2 regions of the Candidatus Pelagibacter sp. HIMB1611 genome follow, and region 1 is predicted to be linked to the other one. Evidence: riboswitches for the same ligand, from Rfam matches in the RefSeq annotation. Region 1 holds a riboswitch; the other holds the start of a gene.
The links. A riboswitch is a leader RNA that binds a small molecule or an ion and turns the genes downstream of it on or off. The one in region 1 is predicted to bind S-adenosylmethionine.
Positions count from the first base shown of each region.

Region 2: linked by a shared signal. The riboswitch ahead of ACTTAS_RS02550 (O-acetylhomoserine aminocarboxypropyltransferase/cysteine synthase family protein) and the one ahead of ACTTAS_RS04270 (homocysteine S-methyltransferase family protein) in region 1 are both predicted to bind S-adenosylmethionine.

Region 1 is NZ_JBNAJM010000001.1:757,039-768,501, reverse strand. It holds gene sufB (Fe-S cluster assembly protein SufB) at 1-1,383, shown strand, start outside; gene sufC (Fe-S cluster assembly ATPase SufC) at 1,384-2,118, shown strand; gene sufD (Fe-S cluster assembly protein SufD) at 2,118-3,356, shown strand; gene ACTTAS_RS04310 (aminotransferase class V-fold PLP-dependent enzyme) at 3,353-4,573, shown strand; gene sufU (Fe-S cluster assembly sulfur transfer protein SufU) at 4,570-5,034, shown strand; gene ACTTAS_RS04300 (SUF system Fe-S cluster assembly protein) at 5,037-5,336, shown strand; gene ACTTAS_RS04295 (HesB/IscA family protein) at 5,336-5,668, shown strand; gene ACTTAS_RS04290 (hypothetical protein) at 5,741-5,911, shown strand; gene glnA (type I glutamate--ammonia ligase) at 5,919-7,325, opposite strand; gene ACTTAS_RS04280 (YbaK/EbsC family protein) at 7,466-7,948, shown strand; gene ACTTAS_RS04275 (DMT family transporter) at 7,945-8,826, shown strand; gene ACTTAS_RS04270 (homocysteine S-methyltransferase family protein) at 8,819-9,724, opposite strand; SAM riboswitch class V at 9,732-9,794, opposite strand; gene ACTTAS_RS04265 (putative 2OG-Fe(II) oxygenase) at 9,886-10,476, opposite strand; gene ACTTAS_RS04260 (sulfite exporter TauE/SafE family protein) at 10,513-11,259, opposite strand; gene ACTTAS_RS04255 (molybdenum cofactor synthesis domain-containing protein) at 11,275-11,463, shown strand, end outside.
Region 2 is NZ_JBNAJM010000001.1:452,544-464,006, reverse strand. It holds gene ACTTAS_RS02580 (AEC family transporter) at 1-480, opposite strand, end outside; gene ACTTAS_RS02575 (homoserine dehydrogenase) at 480-1,772, opposite strand; gene ACTTAS_RS02570 (hypothetical protein) at 1,769-1,993, opposite strand; gene argC (N-acetyl-gamma-glutamyl-phosphate reductase) at 1,990-3,012, opposite strand; gene rpsI (30S ribosomal protein S9) at 3,046-3,483, opposite strand; gene rplM (50S ribosomal protein L13) at 3,485-3,943, opposite strand; SAM riboswitch class V at 4,085-4,151, shown strand; gene ACTTAS_RS02550 (O-acetylhomoserine aminocarboxypropyltransferase/cysteine synthase family protein) at 4,154-5,482, shown strand; gene ACTTAS_RS02545 (COX15/CtaA family protein) at 5,510-6,490, opposite strand; gene ACTTAS_RS02540 (chorismate mutase) at 6,579-6,869, shown strand; gene ACTTAS_RS02535 (50S ribosomal protein L33) at 6,871-7,062, opposite strand; gene ACTTAS_RS02530 (MerR family transcriptional regulator) at 7,063-7,425, opposite strand; gene ACTTAS_RS02525 (HU family DNA-binding protein) at 7,418-7,717, opposite strand; gene plsX (phosphate acyltransferase PlsX) at 7,718-8,719, opposite strand; gene rpmF (50S ribosomal protein L32) at 8,733-8,915, opposite strand; gene ACTTAS_RS02510 (ubiquinol-cytochrome C chaperone family protein) at 8,918-9,385, opposite strand; gene bamE (outer membrane protein assembly factor BamE domain-containing protein) at 9,384-9,866, shown strand; gene ACTTAS_RS02500 (sodium-translocating pyrophosphatase) at 9,853-11,463, opposite strand, start outside.

The DNA of each region.
Region 1 (11,463 bases):
GATATAGAAAATATAAAAGCCCCCAAGGGTTTAAATGAGGATGTAATAAAATTTATCTCCAATATTAAAAAAGAGCCTCAATGGATGTTAGATTTTAGATTAAAAGCTTTTGAAAGATTTAAACAATTAAAAGAGCCTGATTGGCAGAAACCAAAATATCCTAAAATAGATTATCAGGATCTTTACTATTACTCAGCTCCCAAAAGCATGAAAGATAAACCAAAAAGTTTAGATGATCTTGATCCTAAATTATTAGAGACATATAAAAAATTAGGAATTCCTCTTCAAGAGCAAGCAAGATTAAATGGTATTGCTGTAGATGCAGTTTTCGACTCTGTTTCTGTTGCAACTACTTTTAAAGAAGAACTTACTAAGCAAGGAATTATATTTTGTTCGATGTCTGAAGCTATTCAAAAACATCCTGAATTAGTTAAAAAATATCTTGGATCAGTTATTCCTACAACTGATCATTTTTTTGCAACTCTTAATTCTGCAGTTTTTACTGATGGCTCATTTGTATACATTCCAGAAAATGTTAAATGTCCTATGGAATTGTCTACTTACTTTAGGATCAATGCATCAGAAACAGGACAATTTGAAAGAACATTAATCATAGCTGATAAAGGAAGTTATGTAAGCTACCTAGAAGGATGTACAGCTCCAATGAGAGATGAAAATCAATTGCATGCAGCTAATGTTGAATTAATTGCTCTTGACGATGCAGAAATAAAATATTCAACAGTCCAAAATTGGTATCCAGGAGATAAAGATGGAAAAGGTGGAATATATAATTTTGTTACTAAAAGAGGATTATGCAAAGGTAAAAACTCTAAAATTTCTTGGACCCAAGTAGAAACTGGTTCAGCAATTACTTGGAAATATCCAAGTTGTATTTTGAAAGGTGATAATTCAGTAGGTGAGTTTTATTCTATAGCGATTACAAACAATCATCAAAAAGCTGACACTGGTACTAAAATGATACACTTAGGAAAAAATACAAAAAGTAAAATAATTTCAAAAGGAATTTCAGCAGGTAAATCAGATATGATGTATAGAGGATTAGTAGATATATCTTCAAAAGCCGATAATTCTAGAAACTTTACTCAATGTGACTCTTTATTGATGGGTAATAAATGTGGAGCTCACACAATTCCTTATATCAAGAACAAAAATCTTAAATCAAATATAGAACATGAAGCAACAACATCAAAAATTAGTGATGAACAACTATATTACTGTAATCAAAGAGGATTAAATCAAGAGGAAGCGGTTAGTTTAATTGTAAACGGTTTTTGTAAAGAAGTTCTGCAGCAGTTACCAATGGAATTTGCAGTAGAAGCACAAAAACTTGTAGGTATTAGTTTAGAGGGGAGTGTTGGATAGATGTTATCAATAGAAAATCTTAAAGCAAAGATTGATGAAAAGGAAATATTAAAAGGTTTAAATTTAGATATTAAACCAGGAGAAGTTCATGCAATTATGGGTCCAAACGGATCTGGAAAAAGTACATTATCAAATATTCTGTCAGGCAAAAAAGGTTACGAAATAAATGGTAAAGTTACATTTGATGGAGAAAACTTATTAGAATTAGAAACAGAAGAAAGAGCTCATAAAGGAATTTTTTTAGCGTTCCAATATCCAATGGAAATACCAGGTGTTAATACAAACACTTTTTTAAAAACATCAATAAATGCAATTAAAAAAGCTAGAGGCGAAAAAGAGCTAGATGCAATTGAATTTTTAAAATTAATAAAAGAAAAATCTGCAGAACTAAAATTTGATGAAAAAATTTTAAACCGACAACTTAATGTTGGGTTTTCGGGTGGAGAAAAGAAAAAAAATGAAATTTTACAAATGTCTATACTAAATCCAAAATTATCAATTCTAGACGAAACAGATTCAGGATTAGATATAGATGCTTTAAGAATAGTTTCAGAAGGAGTTAATTCGCTAAGAAGTAAAAACAATTCTTTTTTAATAATAACTCATTATCAAAGATTGTTAGATTATATCAAACCTGATTTTGTCCATGTTCTTAAAAATGGACAAATAATAAAATCAGGTGATTTTGAATTAGCAAAAGAATTAGAAAAAGTAGGTTATGAGGATTTTAATTAATGCAAAATGAACTTAAATTAAATTTTGATAAAATTATTAGTCTAAATAATTTTTCTGATAGTCAAAAAAAAATTAAACAAGAAAATTTTAATAATTATTTTGAAAAAGGCTTACCAAATAAAAGAAATGAGGATTGGAAATTTTCAGATATAAATCAAATTATTTCAAAAAATTTTGACAATTTAAACTTTATTGTTGATCAAAAAAAAGTTTTTGAAGAAAAAGATTTTCCACTAGATTTTGAACATAATAAAATAAGTTTTGTTGATGGAAAATTATATGATTTTGATTTTAAACACGAAGACAAAGATAAAATCTCAGTTGATCAAAATTTAGATTTAGATGATACTATTTATCAAAATACTCTTTTAAATTTGAATTCAGCCTTTCTTACAAGTGTTTCGAAAATTACTATTAAAAAAGGTTACAATGTTAAAAAACCATTGATTTTATTTAATTATTTAAGTGATGGTTTAAAATCTTCTGCAATTAATTCTAGAATAGATATTAATTTAGAAGATGACAGTTCATTGTGTTTAGTTAATTTTTTAAATGAAAATTCTGAAAAAAATTTCATTAATTTTAGACAAAAAATTAAGATTGGTGAGAATTCAATTTTAAAAAATTATAGTCTAGATTCAAATACTTCAGAAAATATAAAGTATTTCAACAAAGATATTAATTTATCTAAAAATAGTCATTTAGAATATTTTATTTTATCTGAAGGTTCTAAATTTATAAAACAAGATATCAATTGCAATCTAGATGATGAATATGGTTCTATTGCATTAAATGGAATTATCAATTTAGAAAATGAAAAACATCATGAAATAAAAACTGTAATTAATCATAAAAAAAAAAATTGTAAAAGTTATCAATTAATTAAAAGCGTATTGAATGATAAATCAAAAGGTATTTATCAAGGTAAAATTTTTGTAAGTCCAGAAGCACAAAAAACAGATGGATACCAACTAAGTAGAGCTTTATTGTTAAATGAAAGTGTTGAGTTTAATGCGAAACCAGAATTAGAAATATATGCAGACGATGTTAAATGTTCACATGGATCCACATCAGGAAATATTGATGAAAACTCAATTTTTTATTTAATGTCAAGAGGTCTCAGTTATTCAGAGTCAAAAAAATTATTAACAAATGGTTTTCTTAACGAGGTAATTGAAAAAATTTCTAATGAAGATGTAAAAAAATTAGTTAAAAAATTATCAGGTATAAATGTATGAATATAGATCAAGTTAAAAAAGAATTTCCAATATTTGATGAGAAAATCCAAAATAATGATTTAGTTTACTTAGATAGTGCAAATTCATCACAAAAACCTAAAGTAGTAGTAGATAGAATTAATGAATTTTATACTAAACAATTTTCTAATGTTGGCAGAAGTGTTCATTATCTTGCAGTTGCTGCAACAAATTTATATGAAAATACCAGAACATCTGTTCAAAAATATATTAATGCTAAAGATAAAAATGAAATAGTATTTACCAAAGGTGCTACCGAAGCATTAAACCTTGTTGCTAATACATTAGGTCAAAATCATTTAAACGAAGGTGATGAAATATTAATTACCGAATTAGAACATCATTCGAATTATGTACCTTGGCATTTTTTAAGAAAATCTAAAAATATAAAAATTAATTTTGCAGAAATAAATGATGAGGGAGAAATTACACTAGAAGAAATTGAAAAGAAAATTACTCCTAATACAAAAGTTATTTCAATTACTCATTTATCAAATGTGACTGGAGCAATATTACCAGTAAAAGAAATTACTGATTTAGCACATTCAAAAGGAATAATAGTTGTCGTAGATGGCTGCCAAGGAGCTCCTCATTTAAAGCTAGATATGCAAGACTTAGATTGTGATTTTTATGCAATTTCTTGTCATAAAATGTACGGCCCTACAGGATTAGGGGTTCTTTATGGTAAGAAAAAGTGGTTGGATGAACTTCCTCCTTACCAAGGTGGTGGTGGAATGATTAGAGAGGTTAAAAAAGATAGAATTACCTATGGTGATTTACCTAATAAATATGAAGCTGGAACCATGGCTACAGCGCAAGTTATTGCTTTTGATCAATCAATTAAATTTCTGGAGAGCGTAGGTATTGAAAATGTTATGAAACATGAAGCAGAATTAGTTGAGTATGGCCAAGAATTATTAAAAAAAAATAATTCAGTAAAATTAATTGGAAATCCAAAAAATAAAGGTGGAGTTTTGTCTTTCACTTTAGAAGGTGTGCATCCTCATGACATTGCAACAATTTTAGATGAAGATGGAGTTGCAATAAGAGCAGGTCATCATTGCTGTCAAATTTTACATGACAAACTTAATATACCAGCGAGCGCTCGAGCTTCCGTTGGAATATATAACACTAAAGAAGATTTAGATAAACTTAATGATGCAATAAATAACTGTAAGAAAATATTTAATTTAAAATGAATTTAAAAGAATTATATCAAGAAATAATTTTAGAGCATGGAAAAAATCCAAGAAATCTTCGTAAGACAGAAGATTTTAATAAAGATGCCAAAGGAAACAATCCACTGTGTGGTGATAACGTTCATGTATATTTAAAATTAAATGGTCAAAGAATTGTAGAAGATATTTCATTTGAAGGTAGTGGTTGTGCCATTTCTATGGCTTCTGCATCAATAATGACTGATTTAATTAAAGGCAAAAATGAAAATGAAGCAAAAGAGATTGTTGAAGATTTTTTGGGGATGATTAAAGAAAATCCTGAGCTTAAATCAGAAAATCTTAATGAAGATGAAAAAACAAAACTAATGTGCTTATCTGGAGTAAAACAATATCCAATGAGAGTAAAGTGTGCCACACTATCTTGGCATACGCTAGTCTCAGCTTTTGATAATAAAACTGATGAGGTTAAAACAGAAAATTAATTATGTCGAAAAAAGATCAAATTATTGAAGAAATTAGAAAAATTTACGATCCTGAGTTACCAGTGAATATTTATGAACTAGGTTTGATTTATGATATTAAAGTTGAGGATGATAAATTTGCAAAAATTAAAATGACTTTGACCACTCCTAATTGTCCAGTTGCTGAAAGTTTACCTAAAGAAGTTAAAGATGGTGCAATGCAAGTTGAGGGTATTGAGGACGTTGATCTTGAATTAGTTTGGGACCCACCTTGGAATAAGGACATGATGTCAGAAGCTGCAAAACTGGAGTTAAATTTATAATGAATCCAATTATTAAATTAAGTGACAATGCTGCGGAAAGAATTAAAGAAATTATGTCTAATGCAGAAAAAGATTCTTTAGGTGTAAGGGTTTCAGTTAAATCAGGAGGTTGTGCTGGTATGTCTTACGTCATGGAGTATACCAAAGAAGTAAATCCAAATGATGAAATCATTGAGGAGAAAGGTGTAAAAGTATTTGTTGATTCTGCAGCTATTATGTATTTGCTTGGAACAGAAATGGATTACAAAAAAGAAGAGCTATCTTCTTCGTTTGTTTTCAATAATCCCAACGAAACAGAGAGATGTGGTTGCGGAGAATCCTTTAAAATCTAGCAAAAGTAGAATATTCCCATTTAACGCATATCAGTATTGCGTAATATGCATACCTAGTATATATATTTAGGTATGAACAAATTTGAATTTAAAAATCTTGTTAAAAACCTAAAAGATACAATTAAAGAAAGAACATTCTTTAAAGATTTACGTAAAGAAGTTGAGACCGGTGCAAACGGTACTCAAGATTACGTTGTTAAAAAAGGTATTAACAAAGATACAATTGCAACAACCAAACAGTAATTAAATATTAACTACTGTAATACATCTCAAACTCTACAGGATGAGGTGCGTGTTCAAATTTATGAATTTCCTCAAACTTAAGAGCTATATAAGCATCGATTTGGTCGTCAGTAAATACACCACCTTGAGTTAAAAACTCTCTATCTTTATCTAAACTTTCCATTGCTTCTCTTAAAGATCCACAAACAGTTGGTATGGCTTTTACTTCTTCTGGTGGTAATTCATATAAATCTTTATCAAAAGACTCACCTGGATGTATTTTGTTTTTAATTCCATCAATACCAGCCATTAGCATTGCTGCAAATGTTAGGTAAGGATTACCTGCTGCATCTGGAAATCTAATTTCACATCTCGCACCTTTTTTACTTAGAGTAATTGGAATTCTACATGATGCCGATCTGTTTCTTGCAGAGTAAGCTAATAATACTGGAGCTTCAAAACCAGGGATTAATCTTTTGTAACTATTTGTTGTAGAGTTAGCAAAAGCATTAATCGCTTTAGCATGTTTTAAAATTCCACCAATATAGTGTAATGCAGTTTCTGAAAGTCCTGCATATGCTTCACCTGAAAATACAGGAGTATCACCTTTCCAAATAGATTGGTGAATATGCATACCTGAACCATTATCACCTGCAACTGGTTTTGGCATGAAAGTTGCAGTTTTCCCAAATGAATGTGTTACCATTTGAACTACATACTTATAAAGTTGAACATTATCTGCTTGGTCAACTAAAGTTCCAAAATACATACCAAGTTCGTGTTGACTTGGAGCAACTTCATGGTGGTGTTTTTCAACTTTAATACCAACTTCTTTTAAATTTTTTAAATATTCACCACGCATATCTTGCTCACTATCAACAGGTGGCACAGGGAAATAACCTCCTTTGATTTGAGGTCTATGACCCATATTTCCATTTTCATATTCTTTACCTGAATTATATGGACCTTCTTTACTATCTATTTTAAATCCACTTTCATTCATATCATTTTTAATTCTTACATCATCGAAAACAAAAAATTCTGGCTCAGGTCCAAAAAACGCTTTATCACCAATACCTGAAGCTTTTAAATATTCCTCTGCTTTTTTTGCAACTCCTCTTGGATCTCTTTCGTAAGGATCTTTTTTGATTGCATCTAAAATATCACAGAACAAAACTACAGTATTATGAGACGTGAAAGGATCCATGAACATTCTTGCAGTATCAGGTTTTAAAATCATGTCAGATTCGTTAATTGCTTTCCATCCAGCAATAGATGAACCATCAAAAAATACTCCCTCATTAAGCATGTCGGCATCCACTATTGATGCATCCATAGTTAAATGTTGAAGTTTTCCTCTTGGATCAGTAAATCTTAAATCTACAAATTCTGCTTCTTTTTCTTTAATATATTTTAAAACGTTTTCTGCACTCATTTTGTCTCCTATGTAATTTTGATGGAGCCTAATTAGCAAAAAAAAGTTAAAAAATAATGCTTATTTAATAAATAACACCTATGCATTTTTTACATAAGTAGTGTATCTACTCAATCAAATTAAGGAATTTAATAAATTCAATGGAATCAATACTAAATAAAGAACCGGTAAAAAGGGCAGAAAAAGCTCTTAAATCATTCGATCAAAATTTAAATGTTATCTTATTAGAAAAAACAGCAAGAACAGCCAATGATGCTGCTACAGCTTTGGGTTGCAACGTTGGTGCCATTGTTAAAAGTTTACTTTTTAGGGCAGGTGACAATTATATATTAAGTTTAGTATCTGGAGACAAACGTTGCTCATTAAATAAATTAAAAAAAATTCTCAATGAAAAAGACGTGTCTATGGCATCTCCTGAAGCCGTTAAAGAAAATACTGGATATACAATTGGTGGAGTGTCTCCAGTAGGGCACTTGAAGCGATGTAAAATCTTTATTGATAAAAATCTTGAGAGATTCCCTGATATATTTGGAGCAGCTGGACATCCAAATGCTGTTTTCAAAATAAATTATAATAAGTTAATTGAAATAACAAACGGAACACCAGAAGATATTATTGAATGAGAGAACCAAAACTAATTGATTATAGTTTATTAACGTTGCTAGCATTAATTTGGGCATCTGCTTTTTTTAATATTAAAATTGCAACCTATTCATTTGGACCTGTTACGATTGCATTTCTAAGAGTTTTTTTTGGTTCAATTCCAGTTCTACTACTTTGCTTTTACAAACAAATTAAAATCGAGGCATTTTCAAAAGATTGGTATTGGTTTGCAATGATTGGATTTATAAATTTAGTAGCTCCATTTTTTTTAATAGCATATGGAGTTAAATCTGTTCAAAGTAACTTGGCAGCAATTTTAATGTCATCAACTTCACTTAGCTCAGTAGTATTAGGACATTTTTACACCAAAAATGAAAAATTTAATTTAATTAGAACAACAGGAGTTCTAATTGGATTTTCAGGAATAGTTTATTTATTTTCAGATAATTTATTAATTAATGAAAATAACTTTACTTCAGCATTATTAATTTTGTTAGGTGCTACTTGTTATGTAATTGGAGGTCTTTTAACATTAAAAATAAGTAAGAAAAAAAATGAAAATGTAACCAGTTCAATTTTGATTTGGGCTACTATTATATTATTACCTTTAGTATGTTTGATTGAACAACCTTGGAAAACTGTTCCAAGATTAGATTCTACTATTTCAGTTATTTATCTTGGGTTGGTATCTACTGGAATTGCTTGGTTATTGAGATTTAGAATTTTAATTAACAATGGTTTAATTTTTCAATCTCAAGTATCTTATTTAATTCCAATATTTGGTACTATTTTAAGTTATATCTTTTTAAAAGAATTAATAACAACGAAAGTTATAATTTCATTGATAGCAGTTGCTACAGGTATCTATTTTGTAAGAAAAGGTACAAAATTTAAATAGTGTTTTTTATTGCCTCTATATGTGAAGGCCTAGTTTCACAACATCCTCCAAGAATAGTTGCTCCATTTTCTTTAAATTTTTTTGCAAAAATTGATATTTTTTCAGGATCTAAATCTTTTCTTTGACCTAAAAAACTATTGGGGTTAGATCCATCATTCTCTTTATATTGAGAAGTATAACCACCTTTTGGTTTAGTTGTGACAAATCCGTTTAATTTGAAACCAAATGGAACTTTAAGTTTTTGAATTTCATCTAAATTATTCTCATAATTTTCAGGCGAAACACATGCTAGAATTACTCCTAGGCAATTTTCGGTAACTATTGAATTAATTTCAGAAATTTTTTCTCCACTTGGTAAAGAGTTTCCCTCAGAAATATGAACCCCAACTAAGTATGGTTTATTAAATTTTTTAATAGCTTCTATTCCACATCTAATTTCTTTGATACTGCTCCATACATCAAAATAGAAAAAATCTACTGAAGGGTTTAGTATTTCTGCTAATTCCGAATGATCCTTTGTGATTTCTTTTTCACTTCTCTTGTCTTCTTCATATGTCAAATCTTGAGGCGGGAGTCCTCCTGCAATCTTAATGTGTGGATTATTTAATTTAGCTTTTTGTGCAATTTCACAGGCTTTTTGATTTAAGAATTTAAATTGATCTTCTATTCCATTTTCTCTCAATCTTTTTCTTCTCGTTGTAAAAGTTGTAGTTACAATTACATCAGCTCCAGATTTAATAAAATCATTATGAATATTAAGTATTAAGTTGTGGTATTTTTCCTCAATTAAAGCATTTGCACTCCACAAAGTTCCTTTGGGTTCCATACCTCTGGCCAATAATTCTTGACCCATTCCACCATCTAAAATTTTTGTTGTTTTAAAAAAATCTTTATTCATTTTATCCTCACTTTTTTAGTGCTTAAGCTACATGCAGGTGCACAATATAGTTCAACTACCTTGCTAATTAGATCTATTGGGAATTTCCATTTTAGCAGTTTATGCCCGCAATAGGATTAAATCGGCAATTACGTTTATATAATATTATTAAAGTTTGTAAATTATTTATTAAAAATTATTTTAGCATTGAAAGAAAACGATCTTCTTTCTTCTTCAATATTAAAGGGGTAGGCTGTATGCATTAAGTAGTTTGGAAATATTAAAAGATCGCCTGTTTTTGGTATCAAATTAAAAATACTTTTTGAAAGAAAAGCTTTTTGTCCATTTATAAAATCAATTGTTCCATTGGTTTTTATTTTTTTATTTTTAACATTTTTATTTTTTGTCATATGTTTTGGAATTTTTAAATAACCAACACCTGATAAATCTCCTTCATGATAATGTATAGGATTATACTCATTTTTGTATTGGCTAACGACCCATAGGTTTAAAATTTTAATTTCTTTAATTTTTTTAATATTTTCTTTGTTTAGAAAAATTTTAATATTTTTTATTAATTCTTTTTCCAAATTTTTTTTTATAAAACTTTTAGAAATTTGAACTTCTTTTCTAATTTGACTTGCTAGTTTTGGACTATAATCATTTGATTTTGAGAAGATTTTTGTATCAACTTCCTTGTTAATTTTTTCTAAAAATTTTTTAGAAATTTTAGATTTTCCTATTGAAGGCCCAAATGGTTTAAAATTTTTCATGAGAGATTAAATATATCAAAAAATAATTAATTCAACTTATGCAATAAGTGTTATGCCCATCCTTATAGCAACAAAAATTACTAAGAATGCAGTCATCAGAGCTAATATTTTGTTAGATAGGAATTTTATATTTAAAAAACTTCCAATTTGACCACCAATTAAGACAGCAATAAATAGTGGCCAGTAATTTAAAAATTCGTTGAAGACTATATCCTTTGTTAATTGTCCACCTATACCAAAAATTGAATTTACTAAAATAAATAAGGATGCAGTACTTGTTATATGTTTTGGAAGCCCTGCTTTCATCAAAAATAAAATAGGACTTAAAAATATCCCACCACCAATACCAACCAAACCAGATATAAAACCAATTATTGATCCTATTAATATTGATAAAACTATGGGTATTTTTTTAATTTCAATTTTTTGTTTGTTAAAGGATTTGCTTTCAATAAGTAAAAAAACACCAGCTGATATTAAAATAAAGAAAAGTAAAATTTCAAATAAATTTTTGTCAATAGAGATCGATGCTCCTATAAAAGCAAGAGGTATAGAACCAATTAAATAAGGATAAAGTAAATTAAAATTAGTATTCTTTGATTTTAAAAAATTTATAGAATTTCCAGAAACTACAATAATATTACAAATCAAAGCTAAAATTGGAAAAATATAGTAAGGGACATCCCAAATTAAAAGTAATGCAAGATAAGTAGAGCCACCACCAAATCCTATACTTGAATATAATACTGCAGTTATAAAAAAAAATATTGTAAGTATAATCATTAAAAAAATTTATTTATGATTGTAAATATAGCTTTACTAACTGTAACAGATACAAGAACAATTGATAACGATAAATCTGGTGCGATCTTGGTTGAAAAAATTAAAGAGGCCAATCATCAATTAATTGACAGAAAAATTTGTAAAGATAATAAAGCAGATATAGTTAAAATTCTAAAAGACTGGACTAATCATAAAGATATTGAT
Region 2 (11,463 bases), 300 kb from region 1:
GTAAAAAGGTGGATTTTTAATTAAAATATTAAAGTCAAATTTTCTGTCGGCTAGAAACACTCCCAATGTAAAGTGAAGTAAAATTATAAGCGAAGATATTGATGCAGCTATTCCTAAACCTTGTGAACCATAAGCAAAAAGACAAATAGGAATACCCATATTTCCATTATTAGGAAGAAGAAAAACTGGGATTTCTCTAATGATATCTTTAGTTTTTAATAGATATAAAATAATTATGCCTGTTAAACCAAAACCAGCAATAGCAATTAAATAATAAATAAAATAACTGGTATATTGTTCAAATGTTATACCTGTAGAAGTAATAGAATATATAACCATTGCAGGCGTACCAACATTTGAGGCAAAAGTAGTAATAAAGGAATTATCGAAATCTGGTTTTTTCTTACCAAGATAATATCCAATCCCAACAACAAAAAATACAGGAAATAATACTTCAATAAGTTTGAAATATATTTCCATTAATCAAGCAATCTAATTAACGTAGGTGATTTTAAGATATTCTTATTTTTTTTAAATATAGATAAACAGCTATTACAATTTAATTCTGTGGTTTTATGAGTAACTATAACGATTGTAGCTTTATTATTTTTTTTATCTGGAGTTTGAATTAATCTTTTTACAGAAATTTTATATTTAGCTAAACGATTGGTTATTTGAGATAAAACGCCTGGTTTATCTTTAACTTCAAATCTTAAATATAGAGAATTAACATAATTATTTACGTTGTAAGTCTTTAAAGTTTTAAGCTTATTTACACTTACACCAAATGGCTTTTTGATATTTCCTCTTAAAATAGATAATAAGTCAGATAATAAAGATGATGAAGTAGGACCTGGTCCAGCACCCTCCCCTTGTAACACACTTTCTCCTACTGGCTTGCCATTAAGGATCACTGCATTCATTACTCCATTTACATTACCAATATATGATTTTTTACTTACAAGACATGGATGAACAGTTTCAAAAAGTTCATTGTTTTTGAGTTCAGAGATACCCAGTAGTTTAATTCTTAAATCTAATTGATTTGCAATTTTAATATCTTTTAAATCAATCTTTTCTATTCCTTCCATTAAACATTTTTTATTTGATATTTTACTATTGAAAGCTAAAGCGGATAAAATTCTCACTTTTGCAAATGCATCAAAACCATTTAAATCTAATTTTGGATTACCTGGTTCTGCATATCCAAGCAGTTGAGCTTTTTTCAAAACATCTACAAAATTTTGCTCAGAATTTTCCATCTCTGATAATATATAATTTGAAGTACCATTTAAAATTCCATAAACTTTAGATAATTTATTAGTAGCTAATCCTTCTTTAATAGATCTCAATATTGGTATCCCACCAGCAACAGATGCTTCGAATTCTAAATTGACATTATTTTTTTCAGCTAGTTTTGCTAAATTATTTCCGTGTTTTGAAATTAAAGCTTTATTTGGAGTAATTACATGAATTTTATTCTTTAAAGCAGTTTCAACTAATTTTTTAGAAACCCCATCAGATTGTCCAATTACTTCAAATAATATATCAACTTTTTCTTTTTTAAAAATATCAAAAGGGTTTTTATAAAAAATTTTTCTATTAATTTTATATTTTCTTTTTTTATTTATATTTTTTGCGGAAATAGCTACTACGTTAACTCTTTTGCCTGTTTTAAGTTCAATATCTTTTTTTTTAGCAATTAGTTCATTGAATAAATAATTACCAACTTGACCAAGTCCAACAACTGCAACATTTACTATATTATTCATTTGCTTATATCTGGATATTTACTTTTTTTAGTATAGTCATCTATATAAATCTCATATTCTTCTAATGTCATTTTTGTTATATCGTCTGACTTTTTAAGTATTTCAGTTATTTTTTTTTGATTTTTTTTATTTTCAGCTGGATGTTCTGTCCAATACTGAGAATCTTTATTTAAAGAGCAATTACATAAAAAAATTAGAAAAATAATTAATAAGTATTTCATTTTAAAGCAGTTCTTTCAGGAAAATTAAATTTATTATTTAAATTTTGTACAGCCTGACCTGCTCCGCCTTTTATTAAATTGTCTATTGCAGAAATAATGATTATTTTGTTTTTATATTTTGATTTACACACTGTGATAAAGCAATTGTTTGTATTTATAACATCATTTGTGCTCAAGAGTTTATCAGAGTCTAATATTTTAACAAAATTTTCACCCTTATAAGACATCTCAAGTGTTTTGATGATTTTTGATTGATTAACATTTTTTTCTAAATCTAAATAAATTGTACTTAATATACCTCTAAACATTGGAGATAAATGTGGAGTAAAACTAAATTGAAAATTTTTATTTGTAAATTTACTTAAAAATTGATGAATTTCAGAATTATGTCTATGAAAACCAACGCCATAAGCACTTAAAGACTCGTATAAATTCTTATCTTTATATTTTTTATGAACTCCTCTACCGGCACCAGAATATCCAGATTTTGAATCAATAATTATATTGTCTAATTTAACTAATTTTTTTTTAATTAACGGAACAAGAGGTAATAATATTGATGTTGGATAACATCCTGGACATGAAATAATATTGTGATTTTTTAATTCATCACGATTTATTTCGGGTAAACAATAAATGCTTTTCTTCTGTAATTTTGGAGCTCGATGTTTTTGTTTATACCATTTTAAATAATCATTAGCTTTTTTTAATCTAAAATCTGCTGCTAAATCAATTAGAGTAATATTATCGTTAAGTTTTTTTGCTATATCTTGAGCTTCACCATTTGGTAGAGCTGTAAAGACAACATCGATACTATTTAACAATTTAGGATTAAATTTTATGATTTTAGGTAATTTTTTTTTTGATAGAGATTTATCATAATAAGAAATATTTTTTCCAACAGATGAATTTCCACATAGATATTTAATATTAATATATTTGTGGTTAATTAATAACTTGATTAATTGAACACCAATATATCCTGTGGATCCGGCAACTAATGCATTAAGCTTAGGCATTTTTTATTATAGCAGTTTAAATTGTAAAAAAAATTATCTTTTAGAAAACTGGAAGCTTCTTCTAGCTTTTCTTCTACCAGGTTTTTTTCTCTCAACAGCTCTAGAGTCTCTGGTTGTGAGCTTTTCAGTTTTCAATGTTGTTTTTAAATTTTCATCAAAGAGAACCAAAGCTTTAGAAATACCATGAACCATTGCTCCAGCTTGACCTGTAGGTCCACCACCTTTTACGCTACATCTAACATCATAATCTGTAGCTTGATTTATAATCTCAAAAGGTCTTGTAATTTGCATTTTGTGAATTTCATCAGCAAAATATTCATTATATAATTTGCCATTTACATAAATTTTACCAGAACCTTTTTTTAACCAAACTTTCGCTATTGAAGTTTTTCTTCTACCTGTCGCGTACTTACTATCTTTAAAATCTAACTTTAATTTTGGAGTTTTAGTGTTTGATTGTACGTTTTCCATATTAGTTTCTTGCAATGTTTTTATTGTTTAGTTTATCTAATTCAATAACTTTTGGATTTTGTGCAGCATGAGGATGTTCACTTCCTGAATAAATTTTTAATTTTGTTAATTGTTTTCTACCCAAAACACCACCTGGTAACATTCTTTTAACTGCTAGTTTCAAAGTTTCTCCAGGTTTTTTTTCATGAAGTTTTTCTGGTGTAGTAACTTTAATTCCACCAGGATGTCCTGTATGTCTATAGTACTTTTTATTTTGAAACTTCTTACCAGTAAATTTTGCTTGTTCGATATTTTTTACTACAACAAAATCTCCATCATCCATGTGAGGTGTATAAGTAGTCTTATTTTTACCTCTAATAATATTAGATACAACGGTCGCTAATCTTCCGACAACTGCATTTTTTGCATCTATCTCATACCAAGATGATGTAACTTGATCTTTTTTTGTGAATTTTGTCATTGTGCGAGGATTAATACTATTAAATTATTCAAAGTCAATTTTATATTTAGCTTGTAAAACATAACTAATATGCTATTTATCAATTGCCGATTTGATCCTATTGCGGGCATAAAACTGCTAAAATGGAATTTTCATAAAATTATAATCGGTAGGCATTTGAACTATATTGTGCGCCTTGCATAAAGCAAAAGCACTAAAAAAGGAGTAAAAATGAGTACAAAAAGAAATAATCCAGAAACTATTGCGATACATGGTGGAGACTACAGAAGTGATCCAGCTACAAATTCAGTAGCAGTTCCAATTTATAGAACAACCTCGTATCAATTTAATAACACTGAACATGCAGCTAATTTATTTGCGTTAAAAGAGTTTGGAAACATCTATACACGAATAATGAATCCAACTAACGATGTGTTGGAAAAGAGAATCGCTGCGCTTGAAGGTGGTCTTGCAAGTTTAACTGTAGCATCTGGGCAAACCGCTTCTACTTTTGCAATATTAAACGTTGCTCAAGCTGGAGACAATATTGTTAGTTCAACAGATCTTTATGGTGGAACAGTTTCTTTATTTACGCATACTTTAAGTAAACTTGGTATAGAAGTGAGATATGCAGATCCATCTGATCCAAAAAACTTTGAAAAAGCAATAGACGATAAAACTAGAGCTTTTTATGGAGAAACATTACCAAACCCATATTTAAGAGTTTTTCCAATTAAAGAGGTTTCAGATATTGGTAGAAAATATAACATTCCATTAATTTTGGATAACACTGCAGCTCCTGTAATTTGTAAACCAATTGAACATGGTGCAGCTGTGGTTGTTTATTCTTTAACAAAATATATAGCAGGTCATGGAACAGTAGTTGGAGGTGCACTAGTAGATGGTGGAAATTTTGATTGGACAGCAGATCCAAAAAGACAACCACTATTTAATGAACCTGATGCAAGTTATGGAGGTGTTGTTTGGGGTAAAGCTGTGCCCGAATTAACAGGTGCAAATGTTGCTTTTGCAGTAAGAGCTAGAGTGACCTTGTTAAGAGATTTAGGATCAGCGCTTTCTCCGGATAATGCATTTGGTGTTATACAAGGACTTGAAACAGTTGCTTTAAGAATGAAACAACACTGTGATAATGCTGCAAAAGTTGTAGAGTACTTAAAAAATCATAAAGCTGTTGAGAGAGTAATTTATTCCACTGAACATAATGAAGAGATATCAAGTCGAGCAAAAAAATATCTGAAAAATGGTAATGGAGCTTTAGTTGGTATTGAATTAGCTGGTGGTATCGAAGCTGGTAAAAAGTTCATTGAGGCTTTAAAAATGTTTTATCACGTTGCAAATATAGGTGATGCTAGAAGTTTAGCAATACACCCAGCAACTACTACTCACAGTCAATTAAATGAGGATGAATTAGCTGCTTCAGGTGTAACTCCAGGATATGTTAGACTTTGTATTGGTTTAGAACATATTGATGATATCATTGATGATTTAGATCAAGCTTTAGACAAATCATCAAAAGGTAATTTAAAAGCAGTTAGTTAATTTTATTTATATGTCTACAAATAGAAATTAATTAATCTGTTTTTTGTATTTTGAAATAAATAAAAAATACAAAGTTGAAAGTATTATCAAAATAGAATTTATCTGGTGTAAAGATGCAAATAACATTTTTACTCCAGATAAAATAGTTATCACACCAAGAAAAATTTGAAATGCTAAAGTCAAACCAATTACAGTAATAGGTTTGTATAATTTTTTGTTTCCAGTGTTAATTACCTTAAAGAAGATTAAGACATAAAAGACAATAATTAAGTATGCTAAATTTCTATGCATAAATTGAACAATAGAGGGATTATCAAAAACTTTTAAATTCAAAAACTCTTTAAAACTACTATCATCTGGAAAATAATTAACTCCCATCAATGGCCAAGTGTTATAGATTTTACCAGCATCCATACCAGATACAAAAGCACCTATAATTAGTTGCAAAAATAATAAAACTAAAAAAATTTTTACTACAAAAAGATTAATTGAAATTGTTTGATTTGATGAGGATGATAACTTTAAAAATTGCCAATATACAATTGATAAAATGATAAATGCTGTTACCAAATGTATTGCTAGTCTATAATGGCTGACATCAATTCTTTCAACTAATCCACTTGATACCATGTACCAACCTAAAAATCCTTGAAAACAAACCAGTAAAAAAATGAGTCCATATTTTTTTATAATCCAAACTCCATGTTTTACTGAAAAATAAACCATTGGGAGCAATACAGTTAAACCAATTATTCTCCCTAACTGCCTGTGTCCCCACTCCCACCAGAATATTACTTTGAATTCATCAAGAGTCATATTGAAGTTTTGTTGGCTATATTCCGGAATTGTTTTATATAAACTAAAGTATTCCAACCATTTATCATCTGTAAAAGGAGGAAAAAAACCAACAAATAATTCCCAAGTAGTAATTGATAGACCGGAGTCAGTTAATCTTGTTAAACCTCCAACCAATATTATTAAAGAAACTAAAACTAATAATGACAGCATCCACAATTTAAGTTGATTATTTAAATGATTATTCTCACTGTACATGCTCAGATAAATATAATAATTATTAAGTATTCCAATAAATTAAATGTCGCCAAATAATAAAAAAAAACTAGATTTAATAAGAGTTAAGCTAGATAAATTAGATAATAAACTGTTATCACTTATAAAATATAGAACAAAACTAGTCGAGGAAGTTTTAAAGCTAAAAGAATTTAAAAAAGAAATCGTAGATAAGAAAAGAATTAATTTTATTTTAAAAAAAATTAAAGCAAAATCCTTAAAACAAGGCATAGATCCAAAAATAACTAATCGCATTTGGAAAAATATGATTTGGTCTTATATTGATTACGAAAGAAGAAATTTTAAAAAAAAATAATTTATTTACTATGTGGTGGAAGCTTTTTCTCCACAAACATTTCGTGTTTTCTAGTATCAGGATTGTATTTTTTTGCAGATAATTTTATTTTAGCTTTTTCGCCACCTGCAGGTTTTTTTACATAATAAAAGTAAGGACTATCTGGTTTAGCTTCAGGTACCATTCTAACTTTTACGTGTGTTTTTTTTGCCATCTATTTTAGTGTTTTTAAAATATTTGATATTTTGGTTAACTTATTTTTTAATTTTTCAGCTTTTATAGATTTATCTGCCATTTCGTCAAGCTTTAAAGTATCTTCATTATCAAGGATCTTTTTAACTCCATTAATTGTCATTCCTTGATCTTTTAGCAAATATTTAATCTTCTTAAGAAGATCAATATTTTTTTCATCGTAATATCTTCTATTAGAATTAAGAATTTTTGGCTTGATTTGTTTAAACTGTGTTTCCCAAAATCTTATTATGTGAGTAGGCAAAGAACCCTTCTTATTGACTTTTAAGTCTAAAATTTTAGCAACCTCACCAATAGTTTTATAAGCTTGATCAGCTTTATCCATAATCTTTAAGATTTATAAACTCTTTAAATTCTTTTGAAGGTTTAAATAAAACAACATCCCTACTAGTTATTACTTTAGTTTCCTTAGTTTTTGGGTTTCTACCAATTCTACTTTTTTTTTGTCTAATAGAAAAAGTTCCAAATTTAGATAATTTTAGCTTTTTTTCAGATTTAATATTGGAAACAATTGTTGATAAAAAATCATCAATTAGATTTTCTGAAATCTGTTTAGAAAAACCTAGTTGCATATAAACTAAATTAACTAAATCTTTTTTAGTTAAATTTATTCTCATTTAAAGATTCTGTTTAATCTTTTCTATCAAATTACCTTTAACAATTCTATGACAAACATCTAATGAGTTAGCAAAACCAACGTAATCAGTACCACCATGACTTTTTACTACAGGAGAGTCTAAACCTATAAAAATTGCACCATTATACAGTCTTGGATCTAATCTTTTTTTAAATTTTTTTAAATTTGAAATGTTTAAAAGAGAAGATAGTTTTCCTATCCAATTTCCAGTCATCGCTTTTTTTAATTCACTTGTAATAAAATTTGCTGTCCCTTCAGCTGTTTTTAATGCTACATTTCCAGTAAATCCATCAGATACAATTACATCAACTTCACCATCCATTATGTGATTACCTTCAATGTATCCAGAAAAATTAAAATTTTCAGGTTTTTTGTCATTAAGAATTTGATATGTTTCTTTTATTACTTCGTTACCCTTTAATTCTTCTGAACCAATATTCAACAAAGCAACATTGGCTATTTCATTTGGATATAATGAATTATAAAGAGCAGCTCCCATAGAAGAAAAATCACTTAAATTTTTTGAACTACACTCAATATTAGCTCCAAGATCTAATACAACACTCATACCTTTTTTATTTGGCCAAAGCGCAGACAAAGCTGGTTTGTCTATATTTTCAATCATTTTAAGATTTAATTTTGATACAACTAATAAAGCGCCAGTATTACCAGCAGATATAACTATATCAGCCTGCTTTTCCTTAACACTCTGAATAGCAAGCCACATACTTGTGTCTTTTCCTCTTTTTGCACCTTCTAAAGGACTGTCCGTACTTTTAATTGCATTCTGTGTATGAAAAATTTCATAGAACTCTTTATTAATTTTATTTTCAATTAATGGAGAAATTTTATTTTTATCTCCAAATATTTTGTAAAAAATGTTTTTATTTGATTGGTGGTTGTAAACAATACCATCAATGACTTTTTTTGGTGAACCATCACCACCCATTGCATCAACTGCAATTTTAATTTTTTCAGACATTAAACTTAATATACTATTCTTTTGGGTCTAAAACTTGTCTACCCTTATACATACCGGTTTTTAAATCAAGATGATGAGAAAGCCTATATTCACCAGATTTTTTATCCTCAACTATATTTTTAGTTGAAAATTTCATTGTTTGTGCCCTTCTCATTCCAGTTCTGGAAGGGGTTTGTTTTCGTTTTGGTACAGCCATAATTACGGGTTACTTACACTTTTTAAATAAGAATTCAAAGTTTTTTTTGATAAATTTAAGTTAAATTCCTCAAAATATTTAAGTAAATCAGCAATATTATTAAAATCAGCTAAAAATATTGATAATTTTTCAATTTTATCAGTTTGAGATAAATTATCCCAAAAATGAATTTCCGAAACCATGGAATGAAACAAATTGATATAATCTTTCATTTTTTTGTTTATAGACTGATCTCCATACCCTATTTCTCTAATACTCAATTCTAATTGTCTGAAGTTAAAATCATAAATTTCTTGTAAGATTTTTTTATTTTCTTCATTTTTATAATTTTTTAGAAAAAATGAAAAATGAAGCAAAAACAAAGTTAATCTATCAGAAAAACTATCTTCCCTGTTTAAATCCTTATATAAATCTTTATTTCTAGTGAAATTAATTAAATTATTATAAATATATATATACTTATTGCTCATGAATAAATTATATATATTTTTTTTATTTTTAATACTCTCAAATTGTTCTCTAAATCCTGTAGTAAAACATCATGGTGTACCATCGTTAGAAAAAAAACAAGTCAATCTAATTATTAACAAAAGTAACAAGAACGATATTACAAAAATTTTAGGAAACCCTTCTACAACCAGTAAATTTGATAATGATGTATGGATTTATATTGAAAGAAAACAAACACAATCGAAGTTAAGTAATTTTGGTCAGATGAAAATTTTTAAAAATGATGTGTTAGTTTTAGAAATTGATAATTATGGAATATTAAAAAAAAAAAATTTTTATAATTTAAATGACATGGAGAAAATAAAAATATCAGAGAATACAACAGAATCGGGTATTACTAAAAACTCTTTTGTTTATTCCTTTATGTCTAGTATGAGACAAAAATTAAATGACCCTCTAGGGAAGAGGGCCAAAAAACGTAAAGAAATTAGCCAGCGATAACAGCTAACAATAATAAAGCTACAATATTTGTAATTTTAATCATTGGGTTAACTGCTGGTCCTGCTGTATCTTTGTATGGATCTCCAACAGTATCACCTGTTACAGCAGCTTTATGAGCTTCTGAACCTTTTCCACCATGATTTCCATCTTCAATATACTTCTTAGCATTATCCCATGCACCACCACCAGCAGTCATAGAAACAGCCACAAAAAGTCCTGTGATAATAACTCCTAAAAGCATAGCTCCAACAGCAGCTAAGGCAGCTACCTGACCACCTATTGATAGAATTATAAAATATAAAACTACAGGTGATAGTACTGGTAATAATGATGGAATTATCATTTCTTTAATCGCAGCAACAGTCAACAAGTCAACTAATTTTGCATAATCAGGTTTTTGTTTTCTTTTCATGATACCTGGAAATTTTTTAAACTGTCTTCTAACTTCTACAACAACGGCACCACCTGCTCTTCCAACAGCTTGCATTCCCATAGATCCAAATAAGTAAGGCAACATTCCACCAATTAATAACCCAACAACAACATAAGGATTTGATAAATCAAAAGTTACAACGATACCTTCTAATGCAGAGCCTGCTTCTTTAGAAAAATGTTTGATATCTTCAGTGTAAGCTGCAAATAAAACTAGTGCACCTAAACCAGCAGAACCAATTGCATATCCTTTTGTAACAGCTTTAGTAGTGTTACCAACAGCATCTAAAGCATCAGTCGTTTTTCTAACTTTTTTATCCAAGTTAGACATTTCAGCTATCCCTCCAGCATTATCAGTAACTGGACCGTAAGCATCTAAAGCTACAACCATTCCAGCTAATGCAAGCATTGTTGTTACAGCAATTGCAATACCAAATAGACCAGCAATAGAGTTTGTAATTAAGATACCAGCAACAATAATTAAGGCTGGTATTGCTGTCGCTTCCATTGACACAGCTAAACCTTGGATAACGTTAGTTCCGTGACCAGTTGTTGATGATAAAGCTACAGATTTAACAGGTCTATAACTTGTTCCTGTGTAATATTCTGTAATCCAGATTAACAAACCAGTAATAACTAAACCAATTACTCCACAGTAATATAAATCCATTCCATTAAATGTATTTCCATTAACGGTGTATTCATTTGTAAAACCAATTACATGATCAGTTACAGGCCATAGAATAGCTAATGATGCAACAGCTGATACAATAAATCCTTTGTATAACGCGTTCATCACATTGTTATCTTTTCCAAGTTTAACAAAGAATGTACCTATAATAGATGTTAATAAACAAGCAGCACCAATTGTAAGAGGATAAATCATCATATTAAGATCACCTACAAAAAAAATTGATGATAAAACCATAGTTGCAACAATAGTCACGGCATATGTTTCAAATAAATCTGCTGCCATTCCAGCACAATCACCAACGTTGTCTCCAACGTTGTCAGCAATTACAGCAGGATTTCTTGGATCATCCTCAGGAATACCAGCTTCAACCTTACCAACAAGGTCAGCTCCAACATCTGCACCCTTAGTAAAAATACCTCCGCCTAATCTTGCAAAAATTGAAATTAAAGACGCACCAAACCCTAAAGCAAC